Regions from separate parts of the Aphanizomenon sp. CS-733/32 genome, predicted to be linked through region 2. Evidence: riboswitches for the same ligand, from Rfam matches in the RefSeq annotation. Region 2 holds a riboswitch; the other holds the start of a gene.
What was found. A riboswitch is a leader RNA that binds a small molecule or an ion and turns the genes downstream of it on or off. The one in region 2 is predicted to bind cyclic di-AMP.
Positions count from the first base shown of each region.

Region 1: another riboswitch for cyclic di-AMP. It lies ahead of PN471_RS01355 (universal stress protein); the one in region 2 lies ahead of ntrB (nitrate ABC transporter permease).

Region 1 covers NZ_JAQMSE010000019.1:21,397-35,358, forward strand. The annotation lists gene PN471_RS01335 (DUF29 family protein) at 1-469, shown strand, start outside; gene gap (type I glyceraldehyde-3-phosphate dehydrogenase) at 820-1,845, shown strand; gene pyk (pyruvate kinase) at 1,997-3,427, shown strand; gene PN471_RS01350 (transaldolase) at 3,623-4,648, shown strand; cyclic di-AMP (ydaO/yuaA leader) riboswitch at 5,090-5,215, shown strand; gene PN471_RS01355 (universal stress protein) at 5,376-6,020, shown strand; gene PN471_RS01360 (COP23 domain-containing protein) at 6,319-7,062, shown strand; gene PN471_RS01365 (peptidylprolyl isomerase) at 7,576-8,280, shown strand; gene PN471_RS01370 (peptidase domain-containing ABC transporter) at 8,318-11,311, shown strand; gene PN471_RS01375 (HlyD family efflux transporter periplasmic adaptor subunit) at 11,545-13,128, shown strand; gene PN471_RS01380 (Rpn family recombination-promoting nuclease/putative transposase) at 13,389-13,962, shown strand, end outside.
Region 2 covers NZ_JAQMSE010000075.1:15,566-34,115, reverse strand. The annotation lists gene PN471_RS06020 (HNH endonuclease) at 1-32, opposite strand, end outside; gene PN471_RS06015 (KGK domain-containing protein) at 452-802, opposite strand; partial or broken gene PN471_RS06010 (dynamin family protein) at 900-3,284, opposite strand; gene PN471_RS06005 (U32 family peptidase) at 3,340-5,829, opposite strand; gene PN471_RS06000 (TonB-dependent receptor plug domain-containing protein) at 5,889-7,970, opposite strand; gene PN471_RS05995 (hypothetical protein) at 8,193-9,080, opposite strand; gene PN471_RS05990 (hypothetical protein) at 9,141-9,650, opposite strand; gene PN471_RS05985 (class I SAM-dependent methyltransferase) at 9,790-10,437, opposite strand; gene PN471_RS05980 (ArnT family glycosyltransferase) at 10,550-12,196, shown strand; gene PN471_RS05975 (hypothetical protein) at 12,348-13,157, shown strand; gene PN471_RS05970 (hypothetical protein) at 13,154-13,438, shown strand; gene PN471_RS05965 (ABC transporter ATP-binding protein) at 13,557-14,393, opposite strand; gene PN471_RS05960 (ABC transporter substrate-binding protein) at 14,411-15,853, opposite strand; gene ntrB (nitrate ABC transporter permease) at 15,951-16,796, opposite strand; cyclic di-AMP (ydaO/yuaA leader) riboswitch at 16,896-17,091, opposite strand; gene rnc (ribonuclease III) at 17,191-17,931, opposite strand; partial or broken gene PN471_RS23415 (Swt1 family HEPN domain-containing protein) at 18,040-18,273, opposite strand.

The DNA of each region.
Region 1 (13,962 bases), on a different contig from region 2:
CAGCGATGCTTTAGCTATTGTTGATGAATTAGAGGGGATGAGTAAACAAGCCATATTACGAAATATTCAAGCATTTTTGAGAATTTTGTTAATTCATTTAATTAAAAACCAAATAGAAAACCGATTAACTAATTCCTGGGTTGCTTCTATTCGCAATTCATTGGTAGAAATTAAAAAAATAAATCTCAAAGAAAATAAAAAATCCTATTATATCAATCAAGATGAATGGGATAGTTGGTTAGAAGATGAAATTGAATTAGCCATAGCTGATGCTAGTTTAGAAATAATGAATGGAAAATTTAAGCGTCAGCAACTTTCCCAAATGTTAAACAAACCACAATTAATATTAACTGCAACCGAGTTAATTAACTTTACTTATAATTATCAAGTGAGAGAATTACCAGATATTATTGATGATTATTTAGGTAATTTAACTGGTGGTGAAGATTGGAAGCTAGGGAAAAAGTAATGTTTGAAAAGTTTCCGGCGATTATAAAGATGCCTCCGGCACGCTGACGCGAACTCTAGTACACAAACAAAGTCTACCTGTGTGGACTAACGAAAAATTAAGGTTTTCAACCCATGAAGATGGGTTTTGTCTGTGTAGCCGCGACTGACCGTCGCCCATAGATATATAAATTTATACCTTTTAAACAACCTTTAATGATCACAAGTCATCAAAGAACAATAACTAAACCTTAAAATATGCCAGTTAAATTAACTTTATGCCTTTTGTGACTGTAAGAATCAGCTAAGTCAGACTAGAATTAACCGGGCCAGTTAACCTTTGCTGAAATTCCCAACACAGGAGGTTTAATTTTGACGAAGTTGAAAATTGGTATTAATGGATTCGGTCGAATTGGTAGACTTGTGTTACGTGCTGGTCTTGCTAATCCTCATATTGAATTTGTAGGAATTAACGATTTAGTTCCTCCCGATAACCTTGCTTATCTTCTCAAGTACGACTCTACACACGGGAGATTGAAAAGCAAAGTTGCAGCTAGAGAAGACGGGATTGTAATTGATGGTCATTTTATTCCTTGTGTATCCATGCGAAATCCCGCAGAACTACCTTGGAGTAAATTGGGAGTAGATTATGTTGTTGAATCTACAGGACTTTTCACCGACTACGCTGGGGCGGAAAATCACCTGAAAGCAGGTGCAAAGCGGGTTGTGATTTCTGCACCGACAAAAGAACCTGAAAAGGTAAAAACAATGGTCGTGGGTGTAAATCATCACCTATTTGACCCCGCCAAAGACTTGATTGTATCTAATGCAAGTTGTACTACAAATTGTTTAGCTCCCATTGCGAAAGTCATTAATGATAACTTCGGTTTAGCCGAAGGGTTAATGACTACAGTTCACGCCACAACAGCCACTCAGCCCACGGTAGATGGTCCCAGTCGCAAAGATTGGCGCGGTGGACGGGGTGCGGGTCAAAATATTATTCCCTCGGCTACAGGGGCGGCTAAAGCGGTGGCTTTGGTATTACCAGAATTGAAAGGTAAATTAACAGGAATGGCTTTGAGAGTTCCTACTCCTGATGTCTCCGTAGTTGACTTGACTTTCAAAACCACCAAAGCCACTTCTTACAAAGAAATCTGTGCAGCCATGAAAAAAGCTGCGGAAGGTAATTTAGCAGGTGTGTTGGGTTACACCGATGAAGAGGTAGTATCTACAGATTTTCAAGGTGATTCCCACTCTAGCATCTTCGACGCGGGTGCAGGAATTGAACTGAATAGCAATTTCTTCAAAGTTGTCTCTTGGTATGACAACGAATGGGGTTACTCCAACCGCGTCGTTGATTTGATGTTGTCAATGGCCAAAAAAGAAGGATTGATTTAGGTGACAGGTGAGAGGTGACAGGTGACAGTGAGAACCGCAAGAGGTAAGAGCAAGATTAATATTCTTCTCCCCCTGCTCCCCGCTCCCTGCTCCCCTGCCTCTTCCAGGGCTTAACGGAGTGTGCTACCTTAACGTTACTCCTTACATACTTATGCGTCGCACTAAAATTGTTTGTACTATTGGACCTGCTACATCTTCACCTGAGAAGTTAGAAGCTTTGGTAAGAGCGGGAATGAATATGGCGCGGTTGAATTTTTCTCATGGTGCTTATGAGGCTCACGCTCAGGTTTTTCATCATTTAAGACAAATTAGCAAGGATTTACATAAGCCAATTGCAATTATGCAGGATTTGTGTGGTCCAAAGATTCGCTTGGGGAAATTACCACCGGAAGGGTTAATGTTGGAAGCTGGAACTGAGGTGACTTTTCTTTTACAAGAGAAGGGTGAAAATATTGATGAGTTACCCTTACCTCTACCCACTCTATTCGCCATGATGCGCTGTGGTGAACCAATTTTAATTAATGATGGTCGGGTGAAATTAACTGTTACCAGTCGTGACGCTGATAGAATTCATGCTCATGTAAATATTGGCGGTTTGATTTCTTCTCATAAAGGTGTAAATTTACCTGCAACTCCTTTACCTGTAAGTTCGATTACAGAAAAAGATTTAATGGATTTACGATTTGGGATACAATTAGGAGTAGACTGGGTAGCAGTGTCCTTTGTGCGATCGCCCCAAGACCTCGAACCTGCACGCCGGATGATTGAAGGTGCTGGCTCAAAGATTCGCCTCATTGCCAAAATTGAACGAGCGGAAGCAGTAGAACAGCTAGATGCTATCCTAGAAGCTGCTGACGGAATTATGATTGCCCGTGGTGATTTGGGGGTGGAAGTACCGATTTATGAAGTCCCCCTGATTCAAAAAGAAATTGCCCGTCGTTGTAATCAAGCTGGTAAACCAGTGATTACGGCTACCCAAATGTTAGAGTCTATGATTAGCGCCCCTGACCCCACTCGCGCTGAAGCCACAGACGTTGCTAACTCAATCTTAGATGGAACAGATGCGGTGATGTTATCTGGAGAAACCGCAGTGGGCGAATATCCCATAGCTGCTGTTCAAACTATGCACAATATCGCTTTAAGAACAGAAACCGTACTCCAAGAGGGACATAGACATTCTTGGAGTCCGAAAGCGGGTAGTTTGACAGTGACAGAATCAGTATCTCAATCGGTGTGTCGTATTGCCTATGAAACTGGTGCAAAAGCGATTCTCTGTAATACAACATCAGGAAGTACAGCCAAACTGGTGTCTAAATATCGTCCCAGCACACCGATTATTGCGCTTACTTCCGACTGTACCGCTTATCGTCAATTGGCTTTATCTTGGGGTGTAGAACCTTTACTTATTCAACCTGTTCACAATGCTGAAGAAATGTTTGTGAATGTGGTAGAGACTGTTGTTGCTAGTGGTTTGGTTCAAGAAGGAGACAAGGTGGTGATTACCTCTGGTGTCCCAATTGGTCAATCTGGAACAACAAGTTTAATTAAAGTGCATTCTATTGGACAGCCAATTACGGCATGACGCATCTAAAATAGGTAGTTGGTAATGGGTAATTGGCAAGAGGCAAGAGGCAAGAGGCAAGAGGCAAGAGGTAAGAAAAATTCAATATCCTACCTATTTCCTATTCCCTATTCCCTATTCCCTATTCCCTGTTCCCTGTTCCCTAACCACTGACAACGAACAACTGACTACTGACCACTGACATTGGAGTATGTTATGCCTAAGAACTTACTAGAAGCACTACGGGCAGTAACCGTTGTGGTAGCGGATACCGGAGATATCCAATCAATTGAACAGTTTAAACCTCAAGATGCTACTACCAATCCCTCACTGATTACCGCTGCGGCACAAATGCCAGAATATCAGGATATTGTTGATCAAACTTTACTCAAAGCTAAAAAAGATGCGGGCGCTGGTGCTAGTCAAGCCCAGGTGGTATCTCTGGCTTTTGACCGTCTGGCGGTATCTTTTGGATTAAAGATCTTACAAATTATCCCCGGTCGGGTGTCTACAGAAGTAGATGCTCGGTTATCGTATGATACAGATGCTACTGTGGCTAAAGCACGGGATTTAATCGCTCAGTATAAAGCTGCTGGTATTTCTAAAGAGCGGGTTTTGATTAAAATTGCCTCCACTTGGGAAGGTATCAAAGCTGGGGAAATTTTGGAAAAAGAAGGTATTCACTGTAACTTAACTTTACTATTTGGTTTGCACCAAGCGATCGCCTGTGCGGAAGCTGGGATCACTTTAATTTCTCCTTTCGTGGGTCGGATTCTTGACTGGTACAAAAAAGATACTGGTCGGGACAGCTATCCCTCCGCAGAAGATCCAGGTGTATTGTCTGTCACCACAATTTATAACTACTATAAAAAGTTTGGTTATAAAACCGAGGTCATGGGCGCTAGTTTCCGTAATATCGGCGAAATTACAGAATTGGCTGGTTGCGATTTGTTAACTATTTCTCCTGGTTTGTTGACAGAATTGCAAAACACTGTGGCTGAATTACCGCGCAAACTTGATCCCGCAAAAGCAGCAGGTTTACCAATTGCCAAAATCTCTGTTGATAAAGCTACGTTTGATCAAATACACAATGGCGATAGCGAAGCTCTGCTGCAAGCAGATCGCATGGTTTCTGATAAACTCTCAGAAGGTATTGATGGTTTCACCAAAGCTTTGATTTCTTTGGAAAAACTATTAGCTGAAAGATTGGCTCGTTTAGAAAGTGAAAAGGTAACTGCTTAATAATTGGTGATGGGTAATTGGTAATGGGTAATTGGTAAAATTATTACCTATTTCCTTTTACCTATTACCCGCTTGATCTACTAAGTAGGTGAACACAATAAAACCAAACTGTGTAAAAAAACGTAAAATCGCTGAAAACTTCTTTACTCTTGCCTATTGCCTATTGCCTCTTGCCTTGCTATAACGACAATTTTCAACGCCAACCTACTTACAAGGCTTTTATTAAATCCTGAAAAATAACCGTTAAATATACTTAAATCACTAATTATCACTAAATTCTCACCTTTGAAATTTTGTTAAATCAAAATAGTTTAAATCATTAAATATTACAGAAAATAGGAAAAATTACTAATCAAGCTGCTCACTACAAGCATATCCTCAATATTCTTAACCTTGACTTTATTTAAACCTAGTGTAATAGTATTACTATATTTTTAGTGGGTAGCCTAATCCAAATTCATCGAACCTGAATTTGAAACGGAGGAACCAAGTATTTGGGGCTAATCTTACGAGAGACACCTTCCAGTCTTAGCCCGTCAGCTAACTCCGTCGGCAATGGAAGGAACTTCCAAAGTCTTGGCTGTAATATCAGTTATGATTAGGGCTTCCTTAAATAAATTTTAGATTTTGGATTTGAGATAAATCTGAAATTTACAATTTTTATCCCCCGCTTCTCATTGACTAATCGTTGCAAGGGAGAGAAGTTAAAACTGTGAAAATCAAGCCAATGTTAGCACGGTTACAAAGTGCTATCGGTCGTGATGACCTAATTGAACAAATGGTATTATTGCCAGAAGCTCAAACCTCATTTTCCGAAAGAGTTTCCCAGGCTAAATCAGCTAATTTTATCGTGGGCTATAATGGTTCACCTCAAAGTCACACAGCCCTAGATATAGCCTGTTGGATTGCTCACCAAACGAGTTTAGCTACTAACTTTCAAATTACAGTCCAAGCTGTTTATGTAGTAGCAGAAAACTTCAATTATCAATCTGTTGATATAGTCAATATTGCTGATAATAAAGCTCAATTAGAATACCAATTCAGCCAGACATCAAAGCCAGCCACCTGGCGATTAAATCAACCCAAAGGAACAGCAATTTTACCGCAATTAGCCAAAGAATCTATAACTTCCATCAAGGAAGCAGATAGAATTGTTTGGCAAGCAAAAACTTTAGCTGAAGAATGGCAAGGTTCGTTTAAATCTCATTTGCGGTTTGGCAACACTGCAAAAGAACTGAAAAAGGTTGTGCAATTAGAAAGTGCAGATATTCTCTTTTTAGGATGCCAATCTAGTCATCATCCCATGATAGCAACACTCGGTAAAAACTTCCCTTGTGCAGTTTTGGGTATTCCCCATTGTATTGATGAATAATATCTGTTTTTAAAGACACGAAGAACAGGAAGGAAGAAGAAAAGAAGATAGGTAATTTTTCACCGGGAACGGAGTATAAGCGTCCTTGGATTGCGATCGCCTACAACGCACCTATTTCTGTGAACTACAACCTAATCGAGAAACCGCTGTAAGCTGCTGATAATTCCTCCTAGCTTGTAGCGGTTTCTGCTATGTATACTAAAAACAAAAAAACAGGTATTGTTAATGAATCAAAAAAATATATTCTCCGTCAATAGAGATATCAGCTATTTACCTGTTTCTAACAGAGGTTATATTTATGCCATTACAATCAATTCGGGTTTTATTGTTGGGTAGTCTGGGCTGTTCTTTATTTTTTAGTAATACTGTAGCTTTTGCTCAAGTTGTTGTTCCTACAGTACCATCGGGTTCATCAACCACCATCCCAACTTCCACCACCGTTGACGACAGTAGCACCAGGTTTAGTTGTCAATCTAACAATGGACAGTTTACAGTCATGTATCAGCCCCAAAGCCAACCAGGACAATACTTTGCTTGGGCTGCACCTCAGAGTTTAGGAGGCGGTTGGGATGCTCAAAAACGTTGTCAGGCGATCGCTACCCGTTTAGAATCATATCGCCCAGATGGATTACAAGAACTGCAAATAGCCAGAGAAAATAGGGAAAATATTATCTGTGTCACCACCGAAGCCCAACCCAGTTGTCGAATTGTCTTAACAGTCCCTCGTGGCAAAGATCCTTATACTATTCGCAATAGTGTCTTCCAAAACTTAACTACTGCTGATACTGGACAACAAACTATTGCTGTCAATACCTACAATAATCGTAACAGCAGCAATGACAATAGCTTATACAGTCTGGGACGAACGCTTTTAGGTGGGAGCAAGAATCAGGTTACTTCTGCTAAAGGTGGGATTAATTTGAAACCATACCTTGATCCTAAAGATGGTGGTACAGGCGGAAAACTGAGGAATGGAATAGCAATTCAAGTTAATACCAGGCCTCAAAGTCCCAGTCGTCTAAATCCGGGCAGATTTCGTTAATTATGATTCCGGGCAACCACAGGTGGGATTGCCCCTACAGTATTTTTGTGATTATATTTACCTTTTTAGAGAAATTAAATTTACCCTTTATATAATTTTGTCCTGTATTAACTTATTAGGTGTTGTAATTATTTCTCAGGATGGATTGATTTTTGAAGATTAGTGAGTAAGTGAAGAATAGGCAATCACCGCAATGACTGGTTATCTAATTTAGGCTGCTAATTCGTCATTATTCCCCATTTCCTAGAAAGTAAGTTTGATATGACAAATTTATTAATTTATGGTAAGTTGGTACGATAATATCCAAATATCAACACCCTGACTACTTAAATGCCCAGAAATCAACTTTTGGTTATTGGCAAATAATTAGTATTTAAATACTACACTGAAACCAAAGCAAAGTAAAGTTGTCATAAATTGTATAATTTAACCAAAATATAACTTGGTGACAATCTAATTCTACTATCTTTTGAAGAGAAATTAACAATGGTGACAAACCTGATTACAAGTAATATGAATCAAGTTCTACAATTGGGCGATCGCACCCTCCAGCCTACAGAAGTTTTATCATTATTGTCGGAATACCAGCTACTACCGCTATTAATTAAGGAAATACTTATTGATCAAGCGATCGCAGAAATTGTCTGTACCCCAGAAGAGGAACAACTAGCCTGTGAACAATTATCGCAACAATATCAGGGACTAGAACCACAGAGCGAAAGTTTCCAAAAACTGAAAATTATGGCGGTACGACAATTGAAACTAGAAAAGTTCAAAGAGGAAACCTGGGGAAGGGATTTAAACTCCTACTTTTTGCAACGGAAAAGCCAGTTAGATAGGGTAATTTATTCCCTAATTACCACCTCAGAAGTTGGTATCGCTCAAGAAATCTACTTTCGTATTCAAGAGGGTGAACAATCTTTTGCGGAATTAGCACGGGAATACGCCCAAGGACCAGAATCCCAAACAGATGGCTTAGTCGGACCCATAGATTTACAATCCCTCCATCCCACATTGGTGAGTATCCTCTCCAAAAGTCAACCACAACAACTATCACCCCCAACTCAAATCAATAACGTGATAGTAATTGTTCGCTTAGAAAAAATCCTACCAGCCCAACTAGATCGTTCCATGGGACAAAGGTTACTAAATGAACGATTTAATCAGTGGTTACAAGCACAAATGACAGAAAAAAAATGTCAGATCCAGACCATGTAAATCGCCAATATAAAGTGAAATAGATAACTCAATCAATATGACTTATACCCAGAGTACCTTTGAAGAATTCATTGCCAGTATTGAAGGATTTGATCAATTATCAAAGGAGGAAATTAACAAACTCGCATCATCACAAATTCTCCAGCCTTTACGTTATCGCATAGGACAAAAAATTATTGGTAAAGAACAACTACCAGAAAGGATCGCTATTCTTTATCAAGGTAACGTCAGACTATTGGGATATAATCCCCAAAACCAATTACCAACTACCTTAAAATTACTGCAACCAGGGGCAATAATTGGCGAAATTTCTTGGTTACGTGAACTTCCTTGTGAAACCGCGATCGCTTCCACAGAAGTCATCTGTTTAACCTGGAAAGCCGCAGATTATTTCCAATTTATCAACCGCAATCCAGGCTTTGCTAAAGCTCGTCAACACATAAGTCACCTCATTGAAATATTTGATATTTTGAGTTCCCAGGTAGCACAAAAAGCTTTAGTCAATCACAACCTCAAAGACATTACCCAACAGGCTCAATTAGAAGCAAAAATTCATTATTTATCACCAGGAAAAACTGCTTTAAGAGAATTAGATAGCGATCGCGTATGGTTCGTGAGTGGTCCTAGTTCCCTACCCAATTTCCCACCCAATTCTCGCCTAGAAACCGACGTAATTGAAGTTAAAGGCAACATTCCTCTCCGCCTATTGGGCATTAATCCTCAAGACCTATCATTACTTGATGGTGTTACCATCGAATCAGAAACATTAGAAACTATATCAGATAGCAGAGTAGATTCGGAAATTCCCTACGCCCAAGAACCAGAATTTGTTCCCCCCACCACATCAAACAAGCAATTTAAAAATCAAAACTATCCATTTTTCCGGGGACAAGGAGAATTAGATGCCACTCTAGCTTGTTTTCAAATGCTATCCAAGCATTTAGAAATGCCCTTTCGGAAAGAAGTAGTCCGCCGCATTTTAAACGACCAAATTAAGCGTCAAGGGAGTATATCTTTTCAAGTTTGCGCTTATTTATGCGAACTAATTGGACTTAAATCCCAGCTAGTTGATGTTCCTGCTGTTTCCATCAATCGGATTCCGACACCAGCATTAATTCGCTATCGTGACAGTTTTGCTGTCCTCTATGCAGTAGATGGAAAAACAGTAGTTTTGGGTTTACCATCTCAAGGCATTATCAACTGCCAAATTAATCAATTAGTAGAAGAATTAGAAACCGATGATGCTAATCTGCAACCACAAGTTAGAGTTTTATTACTGAGTGCAACCAAAGAAACACCGAAAGAACGCTTTGGTTTAGGGTGGTTTGTTCCTTACTTATCACGTTACCGCCGGGTACTGATAGAAGTATTTATTGCTTCCTTCTTCGTCCAACTAGCTGCCCTCGCTAATCCTCTGGTTATTCAGCTAATCATTGATAAAGTCATCGTCCAAAATAGTATTAGTACCCTGAATATTCTAGGAGTATTACTATTAGCAGTGGGTGTATTTGAAGCAGTATTAACTACCTTGCGGACTTACCTATTTGTAGATACCACCAACCGCATTGATATGAGTTTGGGGTCACAAATTATTGACCACTTACTGCGCTTACCACTGCGCTATTTTGATAAACGCCCAGTTGGTGAACTATCCACCAGAATTAATGAATTAGAAAACATCCGTCAGTTTCTCACCGGTACGGCTTTAACAGTAGTGTTAGATGCCCTATTTTCCGTTGTTTATATAGTTGTCATGTTGTTTTACAGTTGGCAACTAACTTTCGTCGGATTAGGGACAATTCCTCTGTTTGTGGTAGTGACATTAATCGCTGCTCCCACAGTCAGTAGACAATTAAGAACTAAGGCTGAACGGAATGCCGAAACTCAATCTTATTTGGTTGAGGTTATGTCAGGTATTCAAACAGTTAAAGCCCAAAATATTGAATTACGCTCTCGGTTTTCTTGGCAAAAGAAATACGCTAAGTTTGTCGCTGCCGGTTTTAAAACTGTGCTGACTTCCACATTAGCTAATTCAACCAGTCAGTTTCTCAGCAAACTTAGTAGTTTATTAGTTTTGTGGGTGGGAGCTTATTTAGTTTTGCAAGGAGAATTAACATTAGGAGAATTAATTGCCTTTCGGATTATTTCTAGTTACGTTACTACCCCAATCTTACGGTTGGCGCAAATCTGGCAAAACTTCCAAGAAACTGGTTTATCCTTAGAACGATTAAGTGATATTGTGGACACACCACAAGAGGCAGAAATAGATCGGAATAATATTCCCCTTCCTGCTGTAAACGGTGCTGTTAAATATGAAAACGTTTCCTTCCGATTTGCTGCCAGCGGCCCACTACAACTCAGCAATGTTAGCGTCGAATTTGCCGCAGGTAAATTTGTAGGCATTGTCGGACAAAGTGGTTCAGGCAAAAGTACAATGATGAAATTACTGCTCAGACTTTATGACGCAGAATCTGGCAGAATTTTAGTTGATGGTTACGACATTGCCAAAGTCGAACTTTATTCGCTGCGGCGGCAAATTGGTGTAGTTCCCCAAGATACGCTCTTATTCGATGGCACAGTTCAAGAAAATATTGCCTTAACAAATCCTGATGCCACAACTGAGGAAATTATTGAAGCCGCAGAAATTGCTGTTGCACATGAATTTATTATGACCTTGCCCAATGGTTATAATACAAGAGTTGGAGAACGGGGATCAGCCCTTTCTGGTGGACAAAGACAGAGAATTGCGATCGCTCGTTCTGTATTACAAAGACCTAAAATCTTAGTTTTAGACGAAGCCACCAGCGCCCTAGATTATCCCACAGAAAGGCAAATTTGTCTCAACTTAGCTCGCGCCTTTAAAGGCAACACAGTCTTCTTCATTACCCACCGTTTAAATACTGTTAGTAATGCCGATACTATCGTCGTCATGGATAACAGTAGAATGATAGAACAAGGTAGTCATCAAGAACTCATGGCGGCTAAAGGTCATTATTTCTACCTTTATCAACAACAGGAAGTAAACTTGTAATTTGTTAGTTAGTTGTAGGGGTTTAGCTCATGCTTTACCCTGTTCATCTCGTTCCCAGTCTCTGACTGGGAATGCCATTACAGAGGCTCTGCCTAAAGCCGTTATATAATTCATTCCTATACAGAGTAGGAAACCGAGAAAACTAACAAAAGCAAGTCATACATTAGACCTTTCAAACTCTAAAATTACACACCACTAAATATTCAATCTAAAATCCCAAATCCCAAATTATTATGACTCAACTTAATCGTAGTTACACCAACGGCAACGGCAACGGAAATGGTAACGGTTCTTATAGAGATGCACAAGTATTAACACCACCCAAACCCGCTCCTAAACAGCCAAAACCCGATTTTAATTTTAATAACTTCGAGCAATCTGTAGTTTTACGCCAATCCCCGATTTGGTCACGAACCATCATGATTACTCTCATGGGATTAGCTTGTTTTGGGATTATTTGGGCTTGTTTAGCGAAAATTGAGCAAGTAGTTCCCGCCACAGGACAATTAAAACCAGAAGGAACAGTCAAAGACGTACAAGCTCCCATAAATGGAGTTGTAAAAGCACTGTATGTCAAAGATGGTAAAGAGGTAAAAAAAGGAGATTTATTATTAACTTTTGATTCCATTGCAACCTTAGCCGAATTAAATTCACTGAATAAGATTCGATTAGCCTTAATTCAAGAGAACAATATCTATCGTCGCTTAATGGGAGCAAGTACCGGAATAGATACTGAAATAGCATTTTTACGCCGTAAACTACCAGGAGAATCAGCTTTTTTGCTCAAAAGTCGCGCTTCTTTAGTAACAGAAAATGAACTATTACGTTCTCAATTAAGAAATTTACCAGGAGCAGCAGGTACAGGAATTGATGAACAACAATTATTAGCAGTTGCAAAAACAGAATTAGCATCTCGTTCCAAAGCCGCAGATTTGGAAGTTGAAAAAACCCGAAAACAACTTTCTCAAACCAGATTTAAACTGCAAGATACTAAAAATGGTTTAGCAATTCAAAGTCAGATTTTAGCTAGTCTCAAAACCTTAGCTGAAGAAGGTGGAATTTCTAAACTGCAATATCTGAATCAGAAACAACAGGTACAAACCCTTTCAGCAGAAATATCACAATTGCAGGAAGAAGCAAAACGACTACAATTTGAGATTGATAAGGGAAAAGAGCAATTAACCAATACGGTTGCTAGTTCTGATAAAACTATTTTGGAAAAAATCGGTGCTAACAAACAACGGATTGCGGAAATTGATAGTCAATTCATGAAAATTATCCTGGACAATGAACAGCGTTTAGCAGATATTAATAGTAAAATCTCCCAAACACAATTAAATGTTAGATATCAAGAACTCCGCGCTCCAGTAGGAGGTGTAGTTTTTGATTTACAAGCTAAAAATCCGGGTTTTGTTGCCAATTCTACCCAAAAATTACTGCAAATCGTCCCCAAAGACAGTCTCATAGCCGAAGTTTTCATCACCAATAAAGATATTGGTTTTGTGAGGAAAGGTATGAATGTAGATGTGAGAATTGACTCCTTTCCCTTTAGTGAATTTGGTGATATCAAAGGTAAAGTAATTGGTATTGGTTCAGATGCTTTACCTCCCGACCAAAACCATCAATTTTATAGATTTCCAGCCAAAATCCAGTTAGATAAACAACAATTAAGTCTCACCAATCAAGATAGAAAAATATCCTTACAGTCCGGTATGTCTATTACTGCTAATATTAAAGTCCGGGAAGAACGTACTGTGATGAGTTTGTTTACAGAAATGTTTACCAAGCAAATTGAAAGTTTGAACGAAGTACGTTAAAGATAGTTAAAATTCATTATTCAGTAGGGGTAATTCATGAATTACCCCTATTTTTTTATATATAGCGGTTATCGGTTGGATGCAATGCCATCGAGGCCGGGTAAACCCCACCTCTACAGGTTTTACAATTTAATCACTGTATATCATTCAAGTACATAGTGCTATAGTATAATTCATAAACATTACTGTATGGATTGGATATGCAAAATTACTTTATTACTTTATCAAATATTTACAAAATCAACCTTGTTATTTAACTCATGTATGACAACATCTGCAAATTTCTTGCTGAAAACTTCAAAGACGACTTAGCAACATGGTTACTAGGTTCACCAATTAAATTAACAGAACTTAGTCCTACAGAATTATCTAACGAACCAATTAGAGCCGATTCACTCATACTATTACAATCTGATGAATTAGTTCTGCATCTTGAATTTCAAACAGACCCTGACAAAGATATACCCTTTAGGGTGTTAGATTATCGTGTTAGGGGTTATCGTCGGTTTCCTCAGAAAAAAATGCGTCAAATAGTGATTTATTTGCGAAAAACAGAGTCAGAACTAGTCCATGAAAACAGTTTTAGATTAGAAAATACTTACCATCAGTTTGATGTCATTCGTCTATGGGAACAACCCACAGATAAATTTATGACTGTTCCTGGTTTATTGCCTTTTGCTGTGCTAAGTCAGACAAAAGATCCTACAATGGTATTAGCCCAGGTAGCGCAAGCTGTGGAAGCAATTACCGATCAACAGCAACAAAAAAACATTGCTGCTGCCAGCAGCATCTTAGCAGGTTTAGTATTAAAAAAAGATGTAATTAGGAATATTC
Region 2 (18,550 bases):
GGGGGTATAGGAATGCGTGGGGTTTTGTTCATAGATTGATATTTTGTCAGAATCAGGATGTCCAGGATTTGAGGATTTACAGGATGCGATTTGGTGTTTATATTTTGGGATTTTTTGATTTAATTATTTGAAAATAAAGGTTTTATGGCGTTGGTGAATGAAAGTATGAATTTATCTCACGCAGAGGCGCAAAGAGTAAGATCTTGAGAAATGGAATTTTTGATTTTCATATATTAATTCAGCAACGCCGATTTTATTTTTTACTATCTTCACTAATCATACTAATAAATATATCATCAATTATCAATCTTAAAATAAATTAACTTTTCAGAAAATCCTGATTCAGACAATTAATAATCCTGTAAATCCTTAAATCCTGGATATCCTGATTCAGACAATTAATTAAAATCGCATCTACACAAACAAAGTCCACCTGCGTGGACTAATTTATTTATGATGTAGCTTCATTTAGCTTACGTTCTATCTCCTGAAGGAGTGATTCTGGTTCTTTGATTTCTGGTTCGTCAGGACAAAATTCTAGAGAAACTTTCATTCTTAATTTTCCTTTTTGCCACTTTTTACCAGGTGTTAAAATCTGACAATCAACACCTTGATTTACCCAATTTTCAGGTTTTTTAACCGATGGTAAAACACGACTATTTATAGATTTTAGTTCATGATTTAAATGGTTTAAATTACCATTATCTAAGATTACTTTTGATAAAGCTACATCTAATTGACTAGCTTTTAAAATATAACCATCAAAATCAATAATAACATCACCTTGTTCAGAATCTAAAATTTGAAACTTATCTTCTATCTCTCCTCCTCTCTGCGCCTCTGCGTGAAAAAAATCTTAATTAGGTGAACACAGAAAAACCCTGCATTCACCCAACACATTATACCTCTTCCTCCCCAATTATCGGCAACAAATGTTCATACAACTGCATCGCTTGTAAACAGCTATTAATTCCCGCAACTGCTGTATTATACTCCTCAATTTTCCCCGCAACCTGACTCAACAAACGTTGATTATTAGCAATCTTTTCCTCAGCTTCTTGTTGCAAAGTCTTCTCTAAATAAGCCTTCGCATAAGGATATTGTTGTAATATCTCATTTGCTTGTTTTTCCCCCATTGGTAACAACTGAGTTTTGATAGTTTGGTTGATAGTTTGACGAAAAGATTGACGAATAGTATGGGAAACTTTCGGTTCAAAGTCTAACTTCAATAATTGTCTAATTGCAGGTTCAGCGTCAACAATACTTTCTGCATCATACCCTTGAGAAGTTTGTTCTAACACTTGTCGAAATTGATAGATAGAAAAAGTTCCTTCATTATAAAATCTGGGACTTTCTCTGACAAATCTATCGCATTCTACACTAGCAGCACTTACCAAAGCTTGAGTAATCAATTTTTCTATCTCTTTTACCTGTAATTCAATTCCCCCATCATTACCCAACAAACGATATAATTGACGGTAATATTCTGATTTTCTAATCTTTGTCATTAACTGTTGAAATAGATTAGCAATCACTTGTTGACAAGACTCTATTAAAATGTCTTCCAACTGATTAGATAAGTAATAAAAAGCCTCCACCAAAATAGCTAATAAAGGTGCGGTTGCATTGCGAGGATGACTCAAAGTTGCACGACGATAAGCTTCCGCAACGGAAAAGGTATCTAGTAATTCATCAAGACGACGAATCATCCGTGATTGTAATTGGCGAAAATCTGTTTCAAATTCTTCGCAGTTATTATTAATTAATCTGTTAACTTCATCATGAATATGCTGATGAAAATCTCTCCCAACTTGCTGGAGTTGCTGATTTAATTTTTGCAACTCATATTCTTTCATACTCTCGATTTCTCGCGGTTGACTATCTAAATCAATTTGCACACTTTGATAGTGGTTCTTGAGTTTGATACAAATATCTTCTAAATCATCTGCGAGGTTTTTGAATAATTGGGGACGTTTTTCTTCTGTGAGATAGCGAGTAATTGATGTCCGAAATTCTTCAATTCCACTATCTTGAATAAGTTGGTTAATTAATGGTGTTCCCTGTTCGCTTAAAATTCTCACATAGTTATCATTGGAAGTTTCGTAACCATGAAGAGAAATTCTAAATTGACTGGGAGAAAGTTTACCTGAAGCAACGCAGTAATTATTAAAAGCATAAACAAATTGCGGTGTTTCTTCTTTCCCGTCTAAACCTTTAACACTTTCTGCAAAAATCGAATCCAAACCAAATCTATCTAATCGTGTTGTTTGTTTAAGTTGACTTCCGTAAAATCCTAACAAACCACTAGTTTTATAAACCCTATTAGTATCTCGAAATTGACTGTTAATTAAATCTTCTAACCGTTGTCTGAGTTGGTTATTGTACCAAGTTTCATCAATGCGGTTAAAGATATAAAAAACTCTGTCTCTTATCCCTGCATTTTCCCGCATTTGTTCTAACAGTTCAGTTTCTTCCTTTGTCATATCCCCTGCTGACGCAGGTTTGAGAACACAAACTACTGCTGACGTATCTGAATGTTGAATTTTTTGATATGTTAATTGTGCATCTTGTTCGACTGGTGCATCAATTCCTGGTGTGTCTATAATCACGTTACCATCTTCCAAAAGCGGATGATAACAATAATATTCAATTCGTTTCAGAACTGCGCTATTACTACCTCTGCGTGCATATCCCGCAGCTTCTTTGAGGTTCGTAAAATTAAACTGTTCCATTGAGTATGTAGCATTATTAACCGTATTTATGCGATCGCGGTTTGCTACATATCCTTCTAACAATAAAATCAACGCTTTTGCTTGTTTTGCACGTTCTGATTTACTTTCTCCACCTTCTTTTTCAATAATTACTGTACAACCTTGATGTAATAAATCAATTACATCTTGTTTATGGATATTTTTTACAGTATTAAATCCTAATTGTTGACACAAAAACACCGCTTGTTCTTGAATTTCTGCTTCACTCAAAAAGGTTAAAACAACTCTTTATGAATCTACAGGTGCATATTCAATTTTACATTCTGTACCAGTCGCGTGTCCTTCTGCACTATACAACAATTCCCTCTCTAATAGGGCATTAATCAACATGGATTTACCCGCACTAAAAGCACCAGCAAACACAATTTCAAACTTAGGAGAAACTGCTTTATCCAAAGAAATTTGCACAGATGTAATATCTTGCGATCGCAAAGCTGATTCTTGCTGTAGAAGTTGGAGAATCGTCTCAACTTGTGCTTGCAATTGCTGACACTGAGGCATTAAATTGGACATAGAAAGTGGTTAAACAAGGTGCATAAGTATTGTAATACCAATTACCGCCATTTAGCTACATTATTCCCAATGCACCACGAGTCACACCTAATTGGTTTTGTAGCTTCAATTCTCTCCACAGTTGCGAACCGATGATTTCTCCTTCGAGTAATTTCTGGTAACTATGTATTGTTTTTTGCACTTGTTCCGGTGTCTCGCTGACAAATTCAATCCGTAAGTGCTGTAAACCCAATGAAATCAGCCGTTGTACGTATTCTGCTCCAGTTTGTGCTGTGGCGTTATATACTGTATTTCTACATCCTGCGTCAGCTTTGAGAATATGTTCACTACCTACCCTATCTCTGATTGTAACTGCTTGTGTTTCACAAGGTCTACCACAATTTGTATAATCTGTTCCTTCAGATAAAAAAGCGCAAAATACACAATGTTCCATGTGAAACATTGGTATATGTTGATGTATTGTCACTTCAAAATTTTCTGCTGGGTAACTGGTAATTAAAGCTTCAAGTTGGTTAACATTTAAGTCGTAAGATGCTGTTAATCGTTCTAAATTAAAGCGGGTTTTAAAATAATCTGCGGTTAAAGGATTAGCGATATTTAAAGAGAAGTCACCAACACATCTTTCTGTGGAAAAATATTCTAATTGGTCATAATTTCTAATTAAATAACCATCAGCTTGGGAATCTCGAACTTGTTTTAAAATCCAAGTTTCTCCAGGTTTGGTTATCCGGGGTGGTGCGACAAAAATACTAATTTCTTCCTGTTTTGATTCTCGTACTATTTTTACTGCTTCTTTATAGTTGCGAGGATCTTCAAATTCACAATATATAGTTTTGATATCTGCTGTTAATACTGCTTGTAATTGTGCGATGTTTCTGACTAAAACAATTAAAGAAGGGGACGCGGGAATTTCTGTAGATTTAGAACTAATTAAATCTTGCCATTTTCCCTGATGATTTAATTCCCAAAGTTTTGGTCTACTTCTTAATTCCTCTAATTTGCTAACTATTTCCCGACGCATTCTGTTTAACTCACTCACAGGTAACATAATATTCCCGTTGAGATTATTTATAAAAGTATCTAAATGGAAAGGTGTATTCCCTAACCTGCCAAATTGTTCTTTTAATCTTTCTATAGAGAGGGGTTTTGTATGTGCTTCAGCTATCAATATTTCTGATTCTACTTGTACTATATTCCAAAACTGATCACGGGATATAGCTATTAACTTTCCGCCAATTTCTCCATGTACTTCGATATTAATCGGTCTGGTAAATTGGGGATATTCTCCCGTATAACTTTGACGGATTTGTTTATCTAATTCTGGATCACTTGTCTTCCAAACTTTATCACCTATATGGATATTATGGAAATTTAAATCATTTCTGCCAAAAGTTAAGATGACATCTTGACCATTAGGAATAACTGCATATATTCTTCCCCCTTCTTCCTTCCTTTCTGGGTGTCCGCAATCAAAAACAATTCCATCTCCCGGTTTAACAGGTGCTGCTAACTTTATTGTTATTTCGGCATTTCTAATTCGGGTAACTTCTCCCAAATAAACACCCCGTTTTTTACCAAATCTGGCATGGACTAATTCTTGATTATTAATTCCCTCAAACCAACCTGTATATAGTCCGCGAGAAAATGCCATTTCTAACTTATATTGGTCTTTCTCTCGATTAGAAAACGTCTCTATATTTGTTTCTAATAGTTGATTTAAAGCTTGACGATAAACGCGAGTCACATTAGCAACATATTCCGGTGCTTTCAACCGTCCTTCAATTTTCAAAGAAGTTACTCCAGATTTTACTAACTCTGGTAAAACGTCCAAACTTGCTAAATCTTGAGGACTTAATAAATATTTTTTATCACCTAAATTTACAACTTCCCCATTAGCAATTAAATCATAAGGCATTCTACAAGCTTGAGCGCATTCTCCCCGATTTGCAGAACGTCCTCCTAGTGATTCACTGGTTAAACATTGTCCAGAATATGCGACGCACAAAGCACCGTGAACAAAAACTTCTAAAGGTAAGGAAGTATTTTTTTGAGATATTTGTTGTTGAATTTTATTAATTTCCGAAATCGAACATTCTCGCGCCAAAACTACCAATTGACAACCCAAAGACTTAGCAAATTCTACCCCCACTGCACTGGTAATAGTCATTTGGGTAGAAGCATGAATCGGAAAGTCAGGGGAAAGATGACGAATCAGCCGACAAATACCCACATCTTGCATGATCACAGCATCAACACCAGCGGAAATGATAGTTTTGAGGTATTGCTGTGCTTCCGTTAGTTCCTGGGGGAAAATCAAGGTATTCAGAGTGATATAACCTTTGACTCCCCGGAGGTGCAAAAATTCCATTAATTCAGGTAAATCTGCTTCTGTGAAATTCTCAGCCCGCATTCTCGCGTTAAACTTTTCTAAACCAAAGTAAATCGCATCCGCACCATTTTCTACTGCGGCTTGGGCGCATTCCCAGTTACCCGCAGGTGCTAGGAGTTCGGGGATTTTGAGAGTAGGGGTGGAGATGCTTGTCATTTTGGTTAAGTCAAGGTTATGTCAGCTTATAGATTGTACCTAAATTGAGGGGAAGTTGCCTATAAGCTAGAAGTTAAACCCACGCGGAAAGTAAAACCAGGACTATATATCCGATTCACTCGTTCATATTGTTCACCCAGAAGATTTTCTAAGTAAAAAGTTAATCCCAAATTTTTATTTACAGGAATCCGTCCACTCAAATCTAAATTAAAGAAAGACGGGACAAAATCTGTACTTTTTTCTCCTGCTGCTGCATTATTAAAAACAGAACGACGAGAACCACTATTATAAGTAGCATATAAATTACCTTGCCATCCATCCTTTTGATAACCAATTCCAGTTTGTAGCCAAGAATAGGGAATCAAACCTAATTGTAATCCCTTTTCTGTGCCTGTTTTGATTTGAGCATCTGTATAAGTATAGTTGATAAAAGTTGACCATGCACTGGCAATTTTTAATTGCAATGCTGCTTCTAAACCATTGGTATCTACTAACCCAATATTTTCCCATCTGCCATTAATTACCCCCAAACGATTATCTAAACTATTCCCAAAATAAGTAAATTGTCCTAACAAATTTGCCGACAATCTCACATCTATTCCCGCTGTCCAAGTAGAACCTGTTTCTGGTTTTAAATCAGGGTTAGAATTCCAATTATGAACTGTATCAAAAACATATAATTGATCTAACCCTGGATTGCGTTGCGCCCCTGCCCAACTTCCCCGCACTGCAATAGCTGGATTGACTGCATAACGTAACCCCACACTAGGATTAAAATAACTCCCAAATTGACTATCAAAGTTTTGTCTTACCCCTAAATCTGCTTGTACAGCATCGCTAAGTTGCCAAGTATTAACAGCAAATAAAGCCGTATTAAAGACACTTCTATCTTCCCTTTCATTTTTAGCAATTAGGGCAGGATTCGTACTCAAAACATCGCCAATTAAATCAGTATTTTTTAAATCTAAACCCCAGCGTAATTGATTATTAGGGGTAATTTTCCATTCATGATCTATCCTAGCTTTGAATTGTTGTGTATCTAAAATTCCGGTTCGGTAAAATCTCGCTCCCGTTGGTCCATAAGTGCTAAAATAGTCTCGGTTGTAACCCAAGGTAGTTGTTAAATTGGAATTTTCTCCCTTACCAAGTCGAGTTTTCCAAGATAAGCCAATATTCAAACCATCATGATCTAATCGGTCTCTTTGTAAAGGAAAACCGAAATAAATCAACCCCCGACGACTACTCAGGGTAGTTACATCTAAATTCAAGGAGTTTTTAGGATCTAAATCTACACCTATGCTACCAAAATAAGTGCTGGTAGCTGTATCTGCATTAAATAAATATCCTTGAGCATCACGATTTGCAGCACCAACAGGAACGTGGTAACGATTATCTATAAAGAACCTTTCAAAGCTAAAGTTGTATTTGACTTTATTCGTTGACCCACTATAAGTTACCTGTTGATTATTTAAGTTTAATGAGCCAAATTCAGCACTAGCATTTAGTTTTGGTTTGCCATAACCTTCTTTGGTAATGATATTGACAACTCCTCCAAAGGCTGAAGAACCATATAGAGAAGAAGCTGTACCGCTATATAATTCAACTCTTTCAATAGACTCTACTGGAATACTATTTAAATCAGTTGCACCATGATAGGTACTGATATTACTATTAATCGGTCTACCATTAATCAAAAATACAGATTGATTAATTGAAGCTCCTCGATAGTATGTACCTGTGTGAATATCTGCGCCATGTCCAACATCATTGATAGCAAAACCGGGCATTCTTTTTAAAACATCAGCAACACTAGTTGCACCTTGTTTTTGAATTTCTTCTTTTTCAATTACATAAGTAGGAGTAGATTCGGGGAGAACGTCTTTTTCCCCAATGGTTTCAATAGAAATATCTGCATCGTCTGTAGGCGTTAAATCTGCTTCTGGGGTAGGTTCTGGCTTAACTTCGGTTACTGTTGGTTGTTGGGTTAATAATTGAGCATTTGTGGTGGGTAATTCAATGTCTCTTAAATTAGAAATATTTGAATTGACTGCATTTTGATTATTTTCATTATCAGCAGCCACAGCAGGAAATGCCACCAATAAACTTAGTAAATAAACTGGTAGAAAAAAATTCTTATTCATATTTTTGGACTCACACCCGGTAATAACAATCACTAATTTCTATTTTCCCTATGAATAGAAATCGTGTCAACAGACAAGCTGTCATACTTGTATTTGGGGTGTATTGTCGTCTCAATTTTCTGACATCTCTTGTTATTAGGCTTGTTTTCTTAATTTTCCATTTCAAATGTTGTTTGAAAAGTCTAGCAGGAGGGCGGGGAAACCCCGCCCCTACACAATTTGCTAAATTTCAGCTACGGCTCGTTCAATTAAACGTCGTACTAAAGTCTGAGTTCCTGTGTGTTCGTAGTAATTTGTAGCCACATCTAGAAATGCTGCTAGATAGTCTAGTTTATCATCAGCAATTTGCGTGAAAGATTGCAAATTACCAATTACTTTTTGTGGGGTTAAATTATGGCTGTTCACAAGTCCACTCATCCAACCGCTAACTGATTGAAAACTGTTACCGATAAAGTCTAGTTTACCAGCATCGCCACTGCCAGGAATAGTGTTTTTGATGCTTTGGAAAGTCTGGTTTTGGTTTAAATCCTGGGGATTCATTTGACTAATTCCAGATAAGGCTTTGTTAATAAAATCAGGTCCAAGGGGTATTAAACCATCAACACAAACTAATGCCACCATGCGGATAAGTGACTCACTACCATACTCACCTAAAGAGCCAACAAAATCACCGATACTATCTCCAGGAATACCGTTAATTTGACAAAAAGCGACTACTTCAGCTACTAATTTCAGGGTTAAGTCAATGGTTTGAGCTTTGTCTGGTTTGGGGGTCAGAGAGTTTAAAAAACCGAGCAGGGGAATGTTTTCCCCAATTTTATTAGCTAAAGCTGCTGCACCCAAAGCCTTATCTGCACCATCAACGGTTTGATAAAGCCAGAGGGCGGTTTGATATCCTTGGGATTTATCGTTAAATAGATAAATTGCTCTTTCACCAATTTGTTGAATTAAGTCTTCGTCAGTTTCTCCGGTAACGGTTTTAATAGTATTCACAAAACCAACTGTATTTTGCCATTCCCCAGGAGCAACAAAATCTAAAGCGTTCAACATGGAAACAGTCAAGTTACTGGTTGGTAATTCGTCAACTAACTGCTGAATTGGTTTACTCACAAAATTCTCCTTATGTATGTTTTGTATTAACGTCGGTTGTTAGTTAGGGAAGGGATTAAACTATTTCAACGTTGCTAAACCATCAAGATTAAATTTTTCTATCCAAGCTGCGCGATCGCTCGCAGTAAATGATGGACTTTTAGAAATCACCTTCACTTGGTACTTATTCACCAACACAGAAGTTTGAGTATTACCAGCTTTTACTGCGGGATAACCACCTATTTTCTCGGTGCTATTGGCAAATTTAGCCGCTGCTCCCGGTATACTGCTAGTATCAGAAATAGCGAGTTGGGCAACTACTTTACCATCCTTTTTCAAGTTTGCCTCAGAAAAGCCCTTTTTCTCCTGGGTATAGACACGATCATAGCCATCTCCACCACTGGGGAAGAATTTATTTAATTTACTACCCTGAGTTGCATTTTTAACTACTGCCTGTCCACTTCTTTGCTTCGTACTTTCCTGTTGTACCTGATCAAAACGACTAGGTGCTTTTGTCGTGCAAGCTGTAGTCAGTAGTAGAATTGATAGCAGTACAGCAGCTAAAACTCTCCGCCCACGATTTATCACCATTTTTGGCTTCTCCTTGATACTTGAGCTTGTGAGGCAATTATCAACTATTTTGTCACTTACAAACTAGAAAATTTACTTTTAAATAATGATTGGAGGTAGTGATGATCACAAAGTATTTGCATATCTTTGTAGTACAAAACTACGCGAGACGTTGAGCTATCACCGCATAAAAAGGATCTCCACCTCCTACTCCCAACCACTGCAAGAAACTTGGTGCTATTGAGGTCGAACAAATCACTTCCGGGGTCGTGAATCCAGGAACAGAGGTGAAATAGCCCTTGACTAATTCTACTCTAAAAGCTTCCGAACCATCTCGCCAAGCTTGAATTGCCTTTTGAAAAAACATCCGGTTAGAAAAACTAATAATTGCTATCCCACCGGGTTTCAGAATCCGATGTATTTCCGAAAATATCGCCTCTGGGTATTGGATATATTGCACAGAAACACAGTTAATAACAGCATCAAAGTCTTGATCTGGAAATGGTAACTGGAGATTTGTATTGAGATTTTGGACAAAATAACGATTTAATCGCGTATTTCGGGCTAGTTCTTCAGCATTTAGTCCGTGTCCTTCTACATGAGCAAAATCTATCTCTGTAGGTAGATGGGACACCCAAGTACTCATTAAATCAAGAATACGCATATTTGCTTGAAGTCGCTGACGATATAAATCAGTTAATTGTTGAATAAAACCATCATCTACATGAGTGACAAAGCGAGGGTAATCATAGAATAACTGATCATCCGATTCATCTAACTTAATCCGTTGATTTGGTTGCAGTAGCATAAATGTCTTTTTTACCTGATCTAAAAATTTTGGCTAGTATTTTAATTGGTAAGTTATTTTTGATAACTTCACTTATTTTACATGAGAAAATACTATATTTTACAATTCATAAATGTTTTTTAAATCACCAGCAATCATCAATATTATCCAATTAATCCGGCTATTTTGGCAATTACCATATTGCAAGTTATTAATTTGGCTACTCCCTTTATTGTTATTTACTTCTGGGGAAACCAGTCTCATGGCCCATGATGAAACACTTTATGCTTTGAGAGCCAGACAAATGGTAGAAACAGGTGATTGGGTATCACCTTGGGGTCATCCTCATCATAAAACTCCTGGTTTTTATTGGTTAATTGCTATTTTTTATCAGATATTTGGTGTTAGTGATACAACCGCAAGAATACCGACAATGATTGCGGGAATTTTGAGCATATTTGTGATTTATCAAGTAGGAGAAATTCTCTTATCTCAAAAATTAGCATTTTGGGGAATTATTATTCTCAGTGTAGAATTTTTGTGGGTACAATATTGTCGGTTATCCACACCAGATTTACCAACCATATTCTTAGTGTTTATAGGAATTTTCTTTTTATTAAAATCTGACATAGATCCTCAAAAACGCTATTTATATGGTTTTGTCACCGGGGTGAGTTTTGGCTTAGGTTTTTTGATGAGAAGTTTGATGATTTTTCTGCCAATGATGGCACTATTACCTTATTTAATCATAGATCATCGTCGTCATCGTCATTTAAATAACCCCATGTTGTATTTAGGGTTCTTGGTCGGTTTAATTCCTACCTTAATTTGGCTTTATTTTAGCTGGTTACGTTATGGTAGTGATAGTATTGGAGCTTTATTGGGATTTGTCATAGAACTAGGTACTCATGAACAACATAGAAATGGCATTTTATTTTATGTATGGAATCTAGCTTTAAAATCTTTTCCTTGGTTCTTTTTTGGTTTATTAGGAATAACATTAGTAATTCGGCATTCAATTTCTAAATATCCATTAATATTAATCGGTTTTCCCGTTATCTTATTTACTGAATTAAGTATATTTTCCACTCGCTTATCTCATTATAGTCTTGGCATTTATCCATTTATCGCTTTTCTATCTGCGGTGGCTTTAGATTGGTTAGGAAAAATTTACCAAAAAGGATTTGATAATCAATATTCATCTCATCGAATAGTTTATTTACCAAGAAATATTAGTTACGCTTGGGGAATATTAGGCATAATTTTAGTTTTAGCCGGAATAAGTATTTTAGTTTGGGGTGAGGTAAATATTTACAAATATGCAATTCTGTTGATATGTTCTGGTTCGGGTAACTTAATTGTGCCGTTAATCTGGATAGGTAAGTTCTATTATCACCGTAAGTTTCTAACTTCTCATTATTGGCTAGGTAGCTTATTAATTAGCTGCTGGTTATCTGTAGCTACAGCAGGTAATTTAGGTTTATTAGGTGATTTCAACCCAGATTTTAGAATATTTTACAAACAAGAAACAATTAATCAGGTTTTGCAGAATCATCCGATTGACTTTGTTAAAAATAAAGGATTTAATGATAAAGAGTCTCTGTTAATTGACTTCTATACACCCAAATATGGTAAGAATGTAGATTCAGTTTCCCAGTTACCTATGTTGAGTTATGCTTGGATATATCAACCAGGTTTTGTCAAGTTACCAATACATTATCGGGTTATTGGTAGTTTTAAAGATTATCAATTAATTGAGGTTTTATCTAAAAAAATATAACTTGCCTTTTTATATCCATATATCCCTTTTAAGCAAAAGCTTAAATTGTGGCCTTGCGAAGTATATATGTGAAAATTCCCGATAAATATTAAAAGTATAATTTAGGTTTATGTTAAAATACAGAAATATTCTCAACTATTGCAATTTCACCATGAAAAAATCAATTTCCCCAATTGCTTTAATTTTTAGCTGTGTATCTTTGATAGCTTGTACTACCGCACTAAAGGATACACTGAAAGAAGAGGCATCTGCTGTTGTAACACAAAATCAAATGAAAACTGCTCTGGTAGTAGCAAGTGAACAACAAAATAAACAAGCATCTTATCTACAATCAGAAACACAAGAGAAGAAAGAACCTGTTGGTAAAAACCTAGACAACAATAAAAATACTAAAAAAGGTGCAAATCAACAACCAACGGAGGGAAAGGTTAAAAAAATAGTCAATGGTGACTTAATGTGTTATGTCACCTTAGTAGATAATAAAGGAATAGAACACAATGTTGGCGCGAGTTTTGAAATTTGTGACGAGAAGAAGTTTTTGAATAAAAAAGTCCGGGTTGTTTATCAAGTAAAATCAGTTAATGATTGTCAGAGTGCAGAACCCTGTGGTAAAACTCGCAAACAATCAATCATTACTAAAATGGAAGTTGTGAATGAAAGTTCAAAAAAGGTTACAAATCAACAACCAACGGAGGGAAAGGTTAAGAAAATAGTCAATGGTGACTTAATGTGTTATGTCACCTTAGTAGATAATAAAGGAATAGAACACAATATTGGCGCGAGTTTTGAAATTTGTGACGAGAAGAAGTTTTTGAATAAAAAAGTCCGGGTTGTTTATCAAGTAAAATCAGTTAATGATTGTCAGAGTATAGAACCCTGTGGTAAAACTCGCAAACAATCAATCATTACTAAAATGGAAGTTGTGAATGAAAGTTCAAAAAAAAAGATTCCTACACCTTGAGTAATGGTAAATGGAAGATTACTATTAGTAATAGCAACTCTTGGAATGGGGTTAATGGTACAGGAAATGTGAGTTATCAAGGATGTAGTGCTGATGGTAAATGCGTGAGTTTAACAGGTGGTAAAATAGTTTGTCGTCATGGTCTATGTCGTACAGTTTGGAAAGGTGGAAATTACACTTACATTTTAGAACAACCCATTACTGAAAATGGTAATGCTGATTCTACTTTGACAGTCAGAAAAGATAGAACTGAGGTTTTGAAAGTCACAGGGTTGAAATAGATAATCAAAAAAACACCCCTGTTTATTTTCACTTAATTATTCAATGTTAATTGATTATTAGGCGTTGCATAATAGCGGTATGAACTGTATTTTCTGATGAAATTAGCAACGCCAATTATTACTCTTCTGGGGTAAAATTCTGATCTAGAAAATTCAGAGCATGATTGCGAAGTTCAAAGTATTCTGTTGAGTTCCGCATGGCCATTCTATCTCTAGGATGTGCAAAAGGAACTGTTAAAATTTCTCCTATTTTTGCCGATGGTCCATTAGTCATCAAAATAATTCTGTCAGACATATAGATTGCTTCGTCAACATCATGGGTAATCATCATGACTGCTTGACGATGATGTTCCCAAATATCTAATACTTGACGTTGTAATTTACCACGAGTTAAGGCATCCAAAGCCCCAAAAGGTTCATCCATTAATAACATTTTAGGACGAATTGCTAAAGCTCTAGCAATACCCACTCTTTGTTTCATTCCTCCAGAAATTTCATCAGGATATTTATCTGCGGCTGCGGTTAAGTTTACCATTGCTAAATGTTCATTAACAATGCTAATTTTTTCGGCACGATTAGCATTTTTCAAAACTTCATCTACCGCTAAACGGATATTTTCGCGGACAGTTAACCAAGGTAATAATGAATAATTTTGAAATACCATCATTCTATCGGCTCCTGGTTTACGAATCTCTTTGCCATCTAAGCGAACTGAACCAGATGTAGCTTTTTCAAAACCGCCAATTATTTTTAATAATGTGGATTTACCACAACCAGAATGACCAATTACAGAAATATATTCATCTTCATTAATGGTCAAATTAACATGATCTAAAACTGTGAATTTTCCTTTGTCCTGGGTTGGATAGGATTTAACTAAATTTTCGATTTCTAAAAATCCGTTACGGGGCAAAGTTTCTGTAGTAGTATTATGTGGTAAAGTTGTATATTCCATAATTAATTACCTATTTTTTAAGAGAGAAAAAGCTGAGAGGGAGAATTAGCACGAATATCAAAACTATGAAGATATCCTACAGGATCACTAGGATCAAATCCTTTTTTATCTATAAATGCTTCAGGAGGTTCAACTTTATAATCATCTTTAGGACATTCAATTCCCATTTCTGCGGCTATCTCTCGATATAAATCGGTTCTCCAACCTTTTGCGGCTACTTCTTCAGCATTCTTAGGAATTTCTTTGATTTGTCCCCATCGTGCTGCTTGAGTCATTAACCAAATACTGCGAGAACGCCATAAAAATGTGGAATGTTCTGCAATTTTGTGGGGAATATTGTTAGGAAGGTCATAAAAAATTGTGGTATCATCTGCTGTAATCGTGCGGTCTTTGCCATCAAAACCACCGTAATTATAATTGCCAATAATTCCCGGTCCAGTAAACTTAGTAATAGGAACACCGGGCTTTTTAGGTTTCGCACCAGTAAATGATCTTTCTGTCAGTAATTCGGCTATTTCTTGGCGATTTTCAGGTTTGCTGCAATATTGACAAGCTTCAATCATTGCCTTTACCAAAGAACGGTAAGTTTTAGGATAATTAACAATAAAAGATTCCATTACACCCAGGAGTCTATCTGGATGTCCGTGCCAAATTTCCTTACCTTGGGCGAAGGTAAAACCGATACCTTCATTACCTGTAATTGCTCTAGTATTCCAAGGTTCGGCGACCATGTAAGCTTGCATTGCCCCAATTCTCATGTTTGTTACCATTTGCGGTGGGGGAACAATGATGACCCGAAATTCTTTAAGAGGATCAACACCCGCAGCAGCGGAAAGATAGCGAGCAAAGTATTCATAAATGGCAGAACTGAGGACTACAGCCCAGATTTTCTTTTCTGGGGGTTGTTTGTCAAAATAGCCGCGAAAGTCCTTGCCAAAGGCTTCTAAAGCCCCATCACCGTATTTTTGTTGATATTCGTACCAAGGACGGATGCCATAGTCCCACATATCCCTATTCATGGTCATGGCGTTACCATGTCGGTGGATTGTCATTGCTGCACATAAGGGGGCATGACGCGCACCTTCTGCACCTATTCTAGCGTTGGTAACAGCACCGGAGACGACGGGGGAAGCGTCGAGACGACCGAAAATTAAGCCGTCACGGGAGGTAGCCCAACTGGCTTCGCGGTTGAGTATAACATTTAAGCCATATTTGCGGAAAAATCCTTTTTTCCAAGCGATCGCAAATGGCGCACAATCATTAACAGGAACATAACCCACAGTAATGTCCGGTTTCTCTAAATCTTGGGATTTAACTACGGGTGTCACCGCTAAAGCTTCTTCTGTGAGTCCCTTAGCAAACCTATCTCCCGAAACAGCACAGGATGATAATATTATTCCCGCAGTTGTCGCCCCTATTCCTGCAATAAAATCTCTGCGATTTAAATGATTTTCACTCATAGTAATTGATAATTATATTTGAAAAATTTTTTTCATCCTCTCTGCGCCTCTGCGCCTGAAGCGTGTTAGCGAAGCGGGGCGAAGCCCGATAAAATCATCAACTTCCAGGACGGTGAGTAACTAACTCTTGAATTTTGCCCACACCGTAATCTAAAACCAACCCAGTTATACCAATTATAAACACAGCCAAAAAGACAGAACTGAGATTTAAACGACTCCATTCATCCCAAACAAAAAATCCTATTCCTATACCCCCAGTGAGCATTTCCACAGCGACAATGACCAACCAAGCAATGCCTAAACTAATTCTCAAACCTGTAAAAATATAAGGCAAACTAGCAGGTAAAATAATTTTAGTAATCTGTCGCCAACGAGGCATTTCTAAAACTTGTGCTACATCTAAGTAATCTTTGGGTACACTAGAAACCCCCAATGCTGTATTAATAATAGTTGGCCACAGCGAGGTAATAAAAATCACGAAAATAGCAGAAGGATCTGCTAAATTGAACAAAGATAAAGAAATCGGCAACCAAGCCAATGGTGATACAGGTTTAAAAATCTGAATAATGGGATTAAAAGCCAGCATTGCCGGTCTAGACATTCCGATCAAAAATCCCAAGGGAATGGCGACTAATGCCCCTAAACCGAATCCTAATATGACCCGCCGTAAACTTGCTAATAATAGCCAACCAATGCCTAAATCACCTGGACCTCTTTCATAAAATGGATGTAAGATATAGTCCCAATTAGCAATTAAAGCTTCTGGTGGTGTGGGCATTAATTCATGATTAGCTAGTGCTACCACCCACCACAACAAAATAATTCCTAAACAACCTAATGCGGGAAATAAGAAAGTATCTTGAAAAATTATAGGTTTGGCTTTTCTCCAAACAGTTTGTCCAGCAATTGCAAAAATGGCAGCTAAATTTAGTTGCAATATCATTTATTTCACCTCAGCAGAGTTAAGCTTGGGTACGCAAATATTAACTAGTACCAACCTTGGACACTGATGAGATCAGAACATAATTAAAATTCTGTCTCTTCAGTCTCCTCTCAATGCCTACGAAGTTAGCTGACGGGCTAGGGTTGAGAGATACCCTTTTTTGCTAAATTTTCGATTTTTTTGAGTTATTAATCTCAAATAATTCAATTCATCAAGACAAAAACACGCCCCACAATTTGGTTCCTCCGTTCCAGCAATGTTGATTGTTACTTGCTGGACTAGGCTGACTTACTCGCAATTAATGATAGCACAATAACATTGATATCTAGTAATAACATCAGTATTGATAAGAAAAATGGTTACTCAACTACTGATATTGTATTCACTTTAATTATCAATCTAATAAACCTCTTTTTTTCAATTTCGCTAAGGCATCTTCAGCCGCAGCTTTTTCGGCTTCTTTTTTACTCTTTCCTTTAGCTTCACCGTATTCTTTGCCGTCTACTAATACTTTAGCTCTAAATTCTGGCGCGTGAGAGGGTCCCCCTATTTGTTCTGTTAGATATTTGGGAGGATTTGTGTTACCTTGAGCCTGTACCCATTCTTGAAACCGATTTTTGGAATCTACATTAGAACGGATTTCAACAATGTGTTCTGAGGCAGAATCAAATAATGGTTGAACAATGGCGCGAAGTGGTTCAACATTACGATTATTATCTAAATAATAAGCTCCAATTACAGCCTCAAAGGTACTACTGAGTAAGTTAGGATTTTGAAAACCCCCATCTCTAATTGTCCCTTTTCCTAATCTCATTCTAAAGTCTAAACCTACTTCTATGGCAAATTTTGCTAGTTGTTTTTCTTCTACTAGTGCGGAACGCAGACGAGTTAATTCATCTTCTCCTTTTTGACTATGTTTCTTGTACAGATATTCGCCACTGAGGAAATTTAAAATGGCATCACCCAGAAATTCTAAGCGCTCGTTATGTTCCCCTTCTCCGGGGTTTTCGTTAACATAGGAACGATGGGTAAGTGCTTGACGCAAAAGTTTTTCGTTAGAAAATATCAGAAGTTTGTGTACATCAGATAGTTTTTCTTTAATACGAGCTTCTTCCGCTTTTTCTGGAGACAACATTTTCAAAATATCTTGCTTTTGCTGTTCAATAATATCTAGTTCAGATGCGGAAATTGCTTTCATAATTCTCGTCATACTATCAAGAGCGCGATAAGTATCATCTGTGGAAAACCTTGATTGATGCGCCCATTTATTTCTCACGTCAATTAACTCACTGACTAAAGCACGTTCAGCATTACTGAGTTTTTTCTTGAAAACATTATCCCACTGCTTGATAATTAATTTTAGTAGAGCTGAAACATCTTCTTGTAAAGTGTCTTCTAAATTTCGTCTAAGTGTTTGATCCTCAGATATACAAGATTTTGCAACTTCTAACCAACGATCACCATGCACTATTCGCATTTCTTTTTCTACATAGGAATATAATCCTTGAGATAGAGTAGCTAAAGCTCTATTAATTCGCTCGTGATTACTAATGGCCATTGAACTTTGAAATAAAATTATACAAATATATATAATTTTACTATTGTTAATAATATATTGTCTATATCAAAATTCGTAAAATCACCTAAGATTAATTAGCAGATTGTTTAAGTAAGTACAATATATCTTATTTTGTCTTGATTAAGTATATAGTAGTGAGTAAAGTACACATACAATAATATTAAGATGTGTGTTT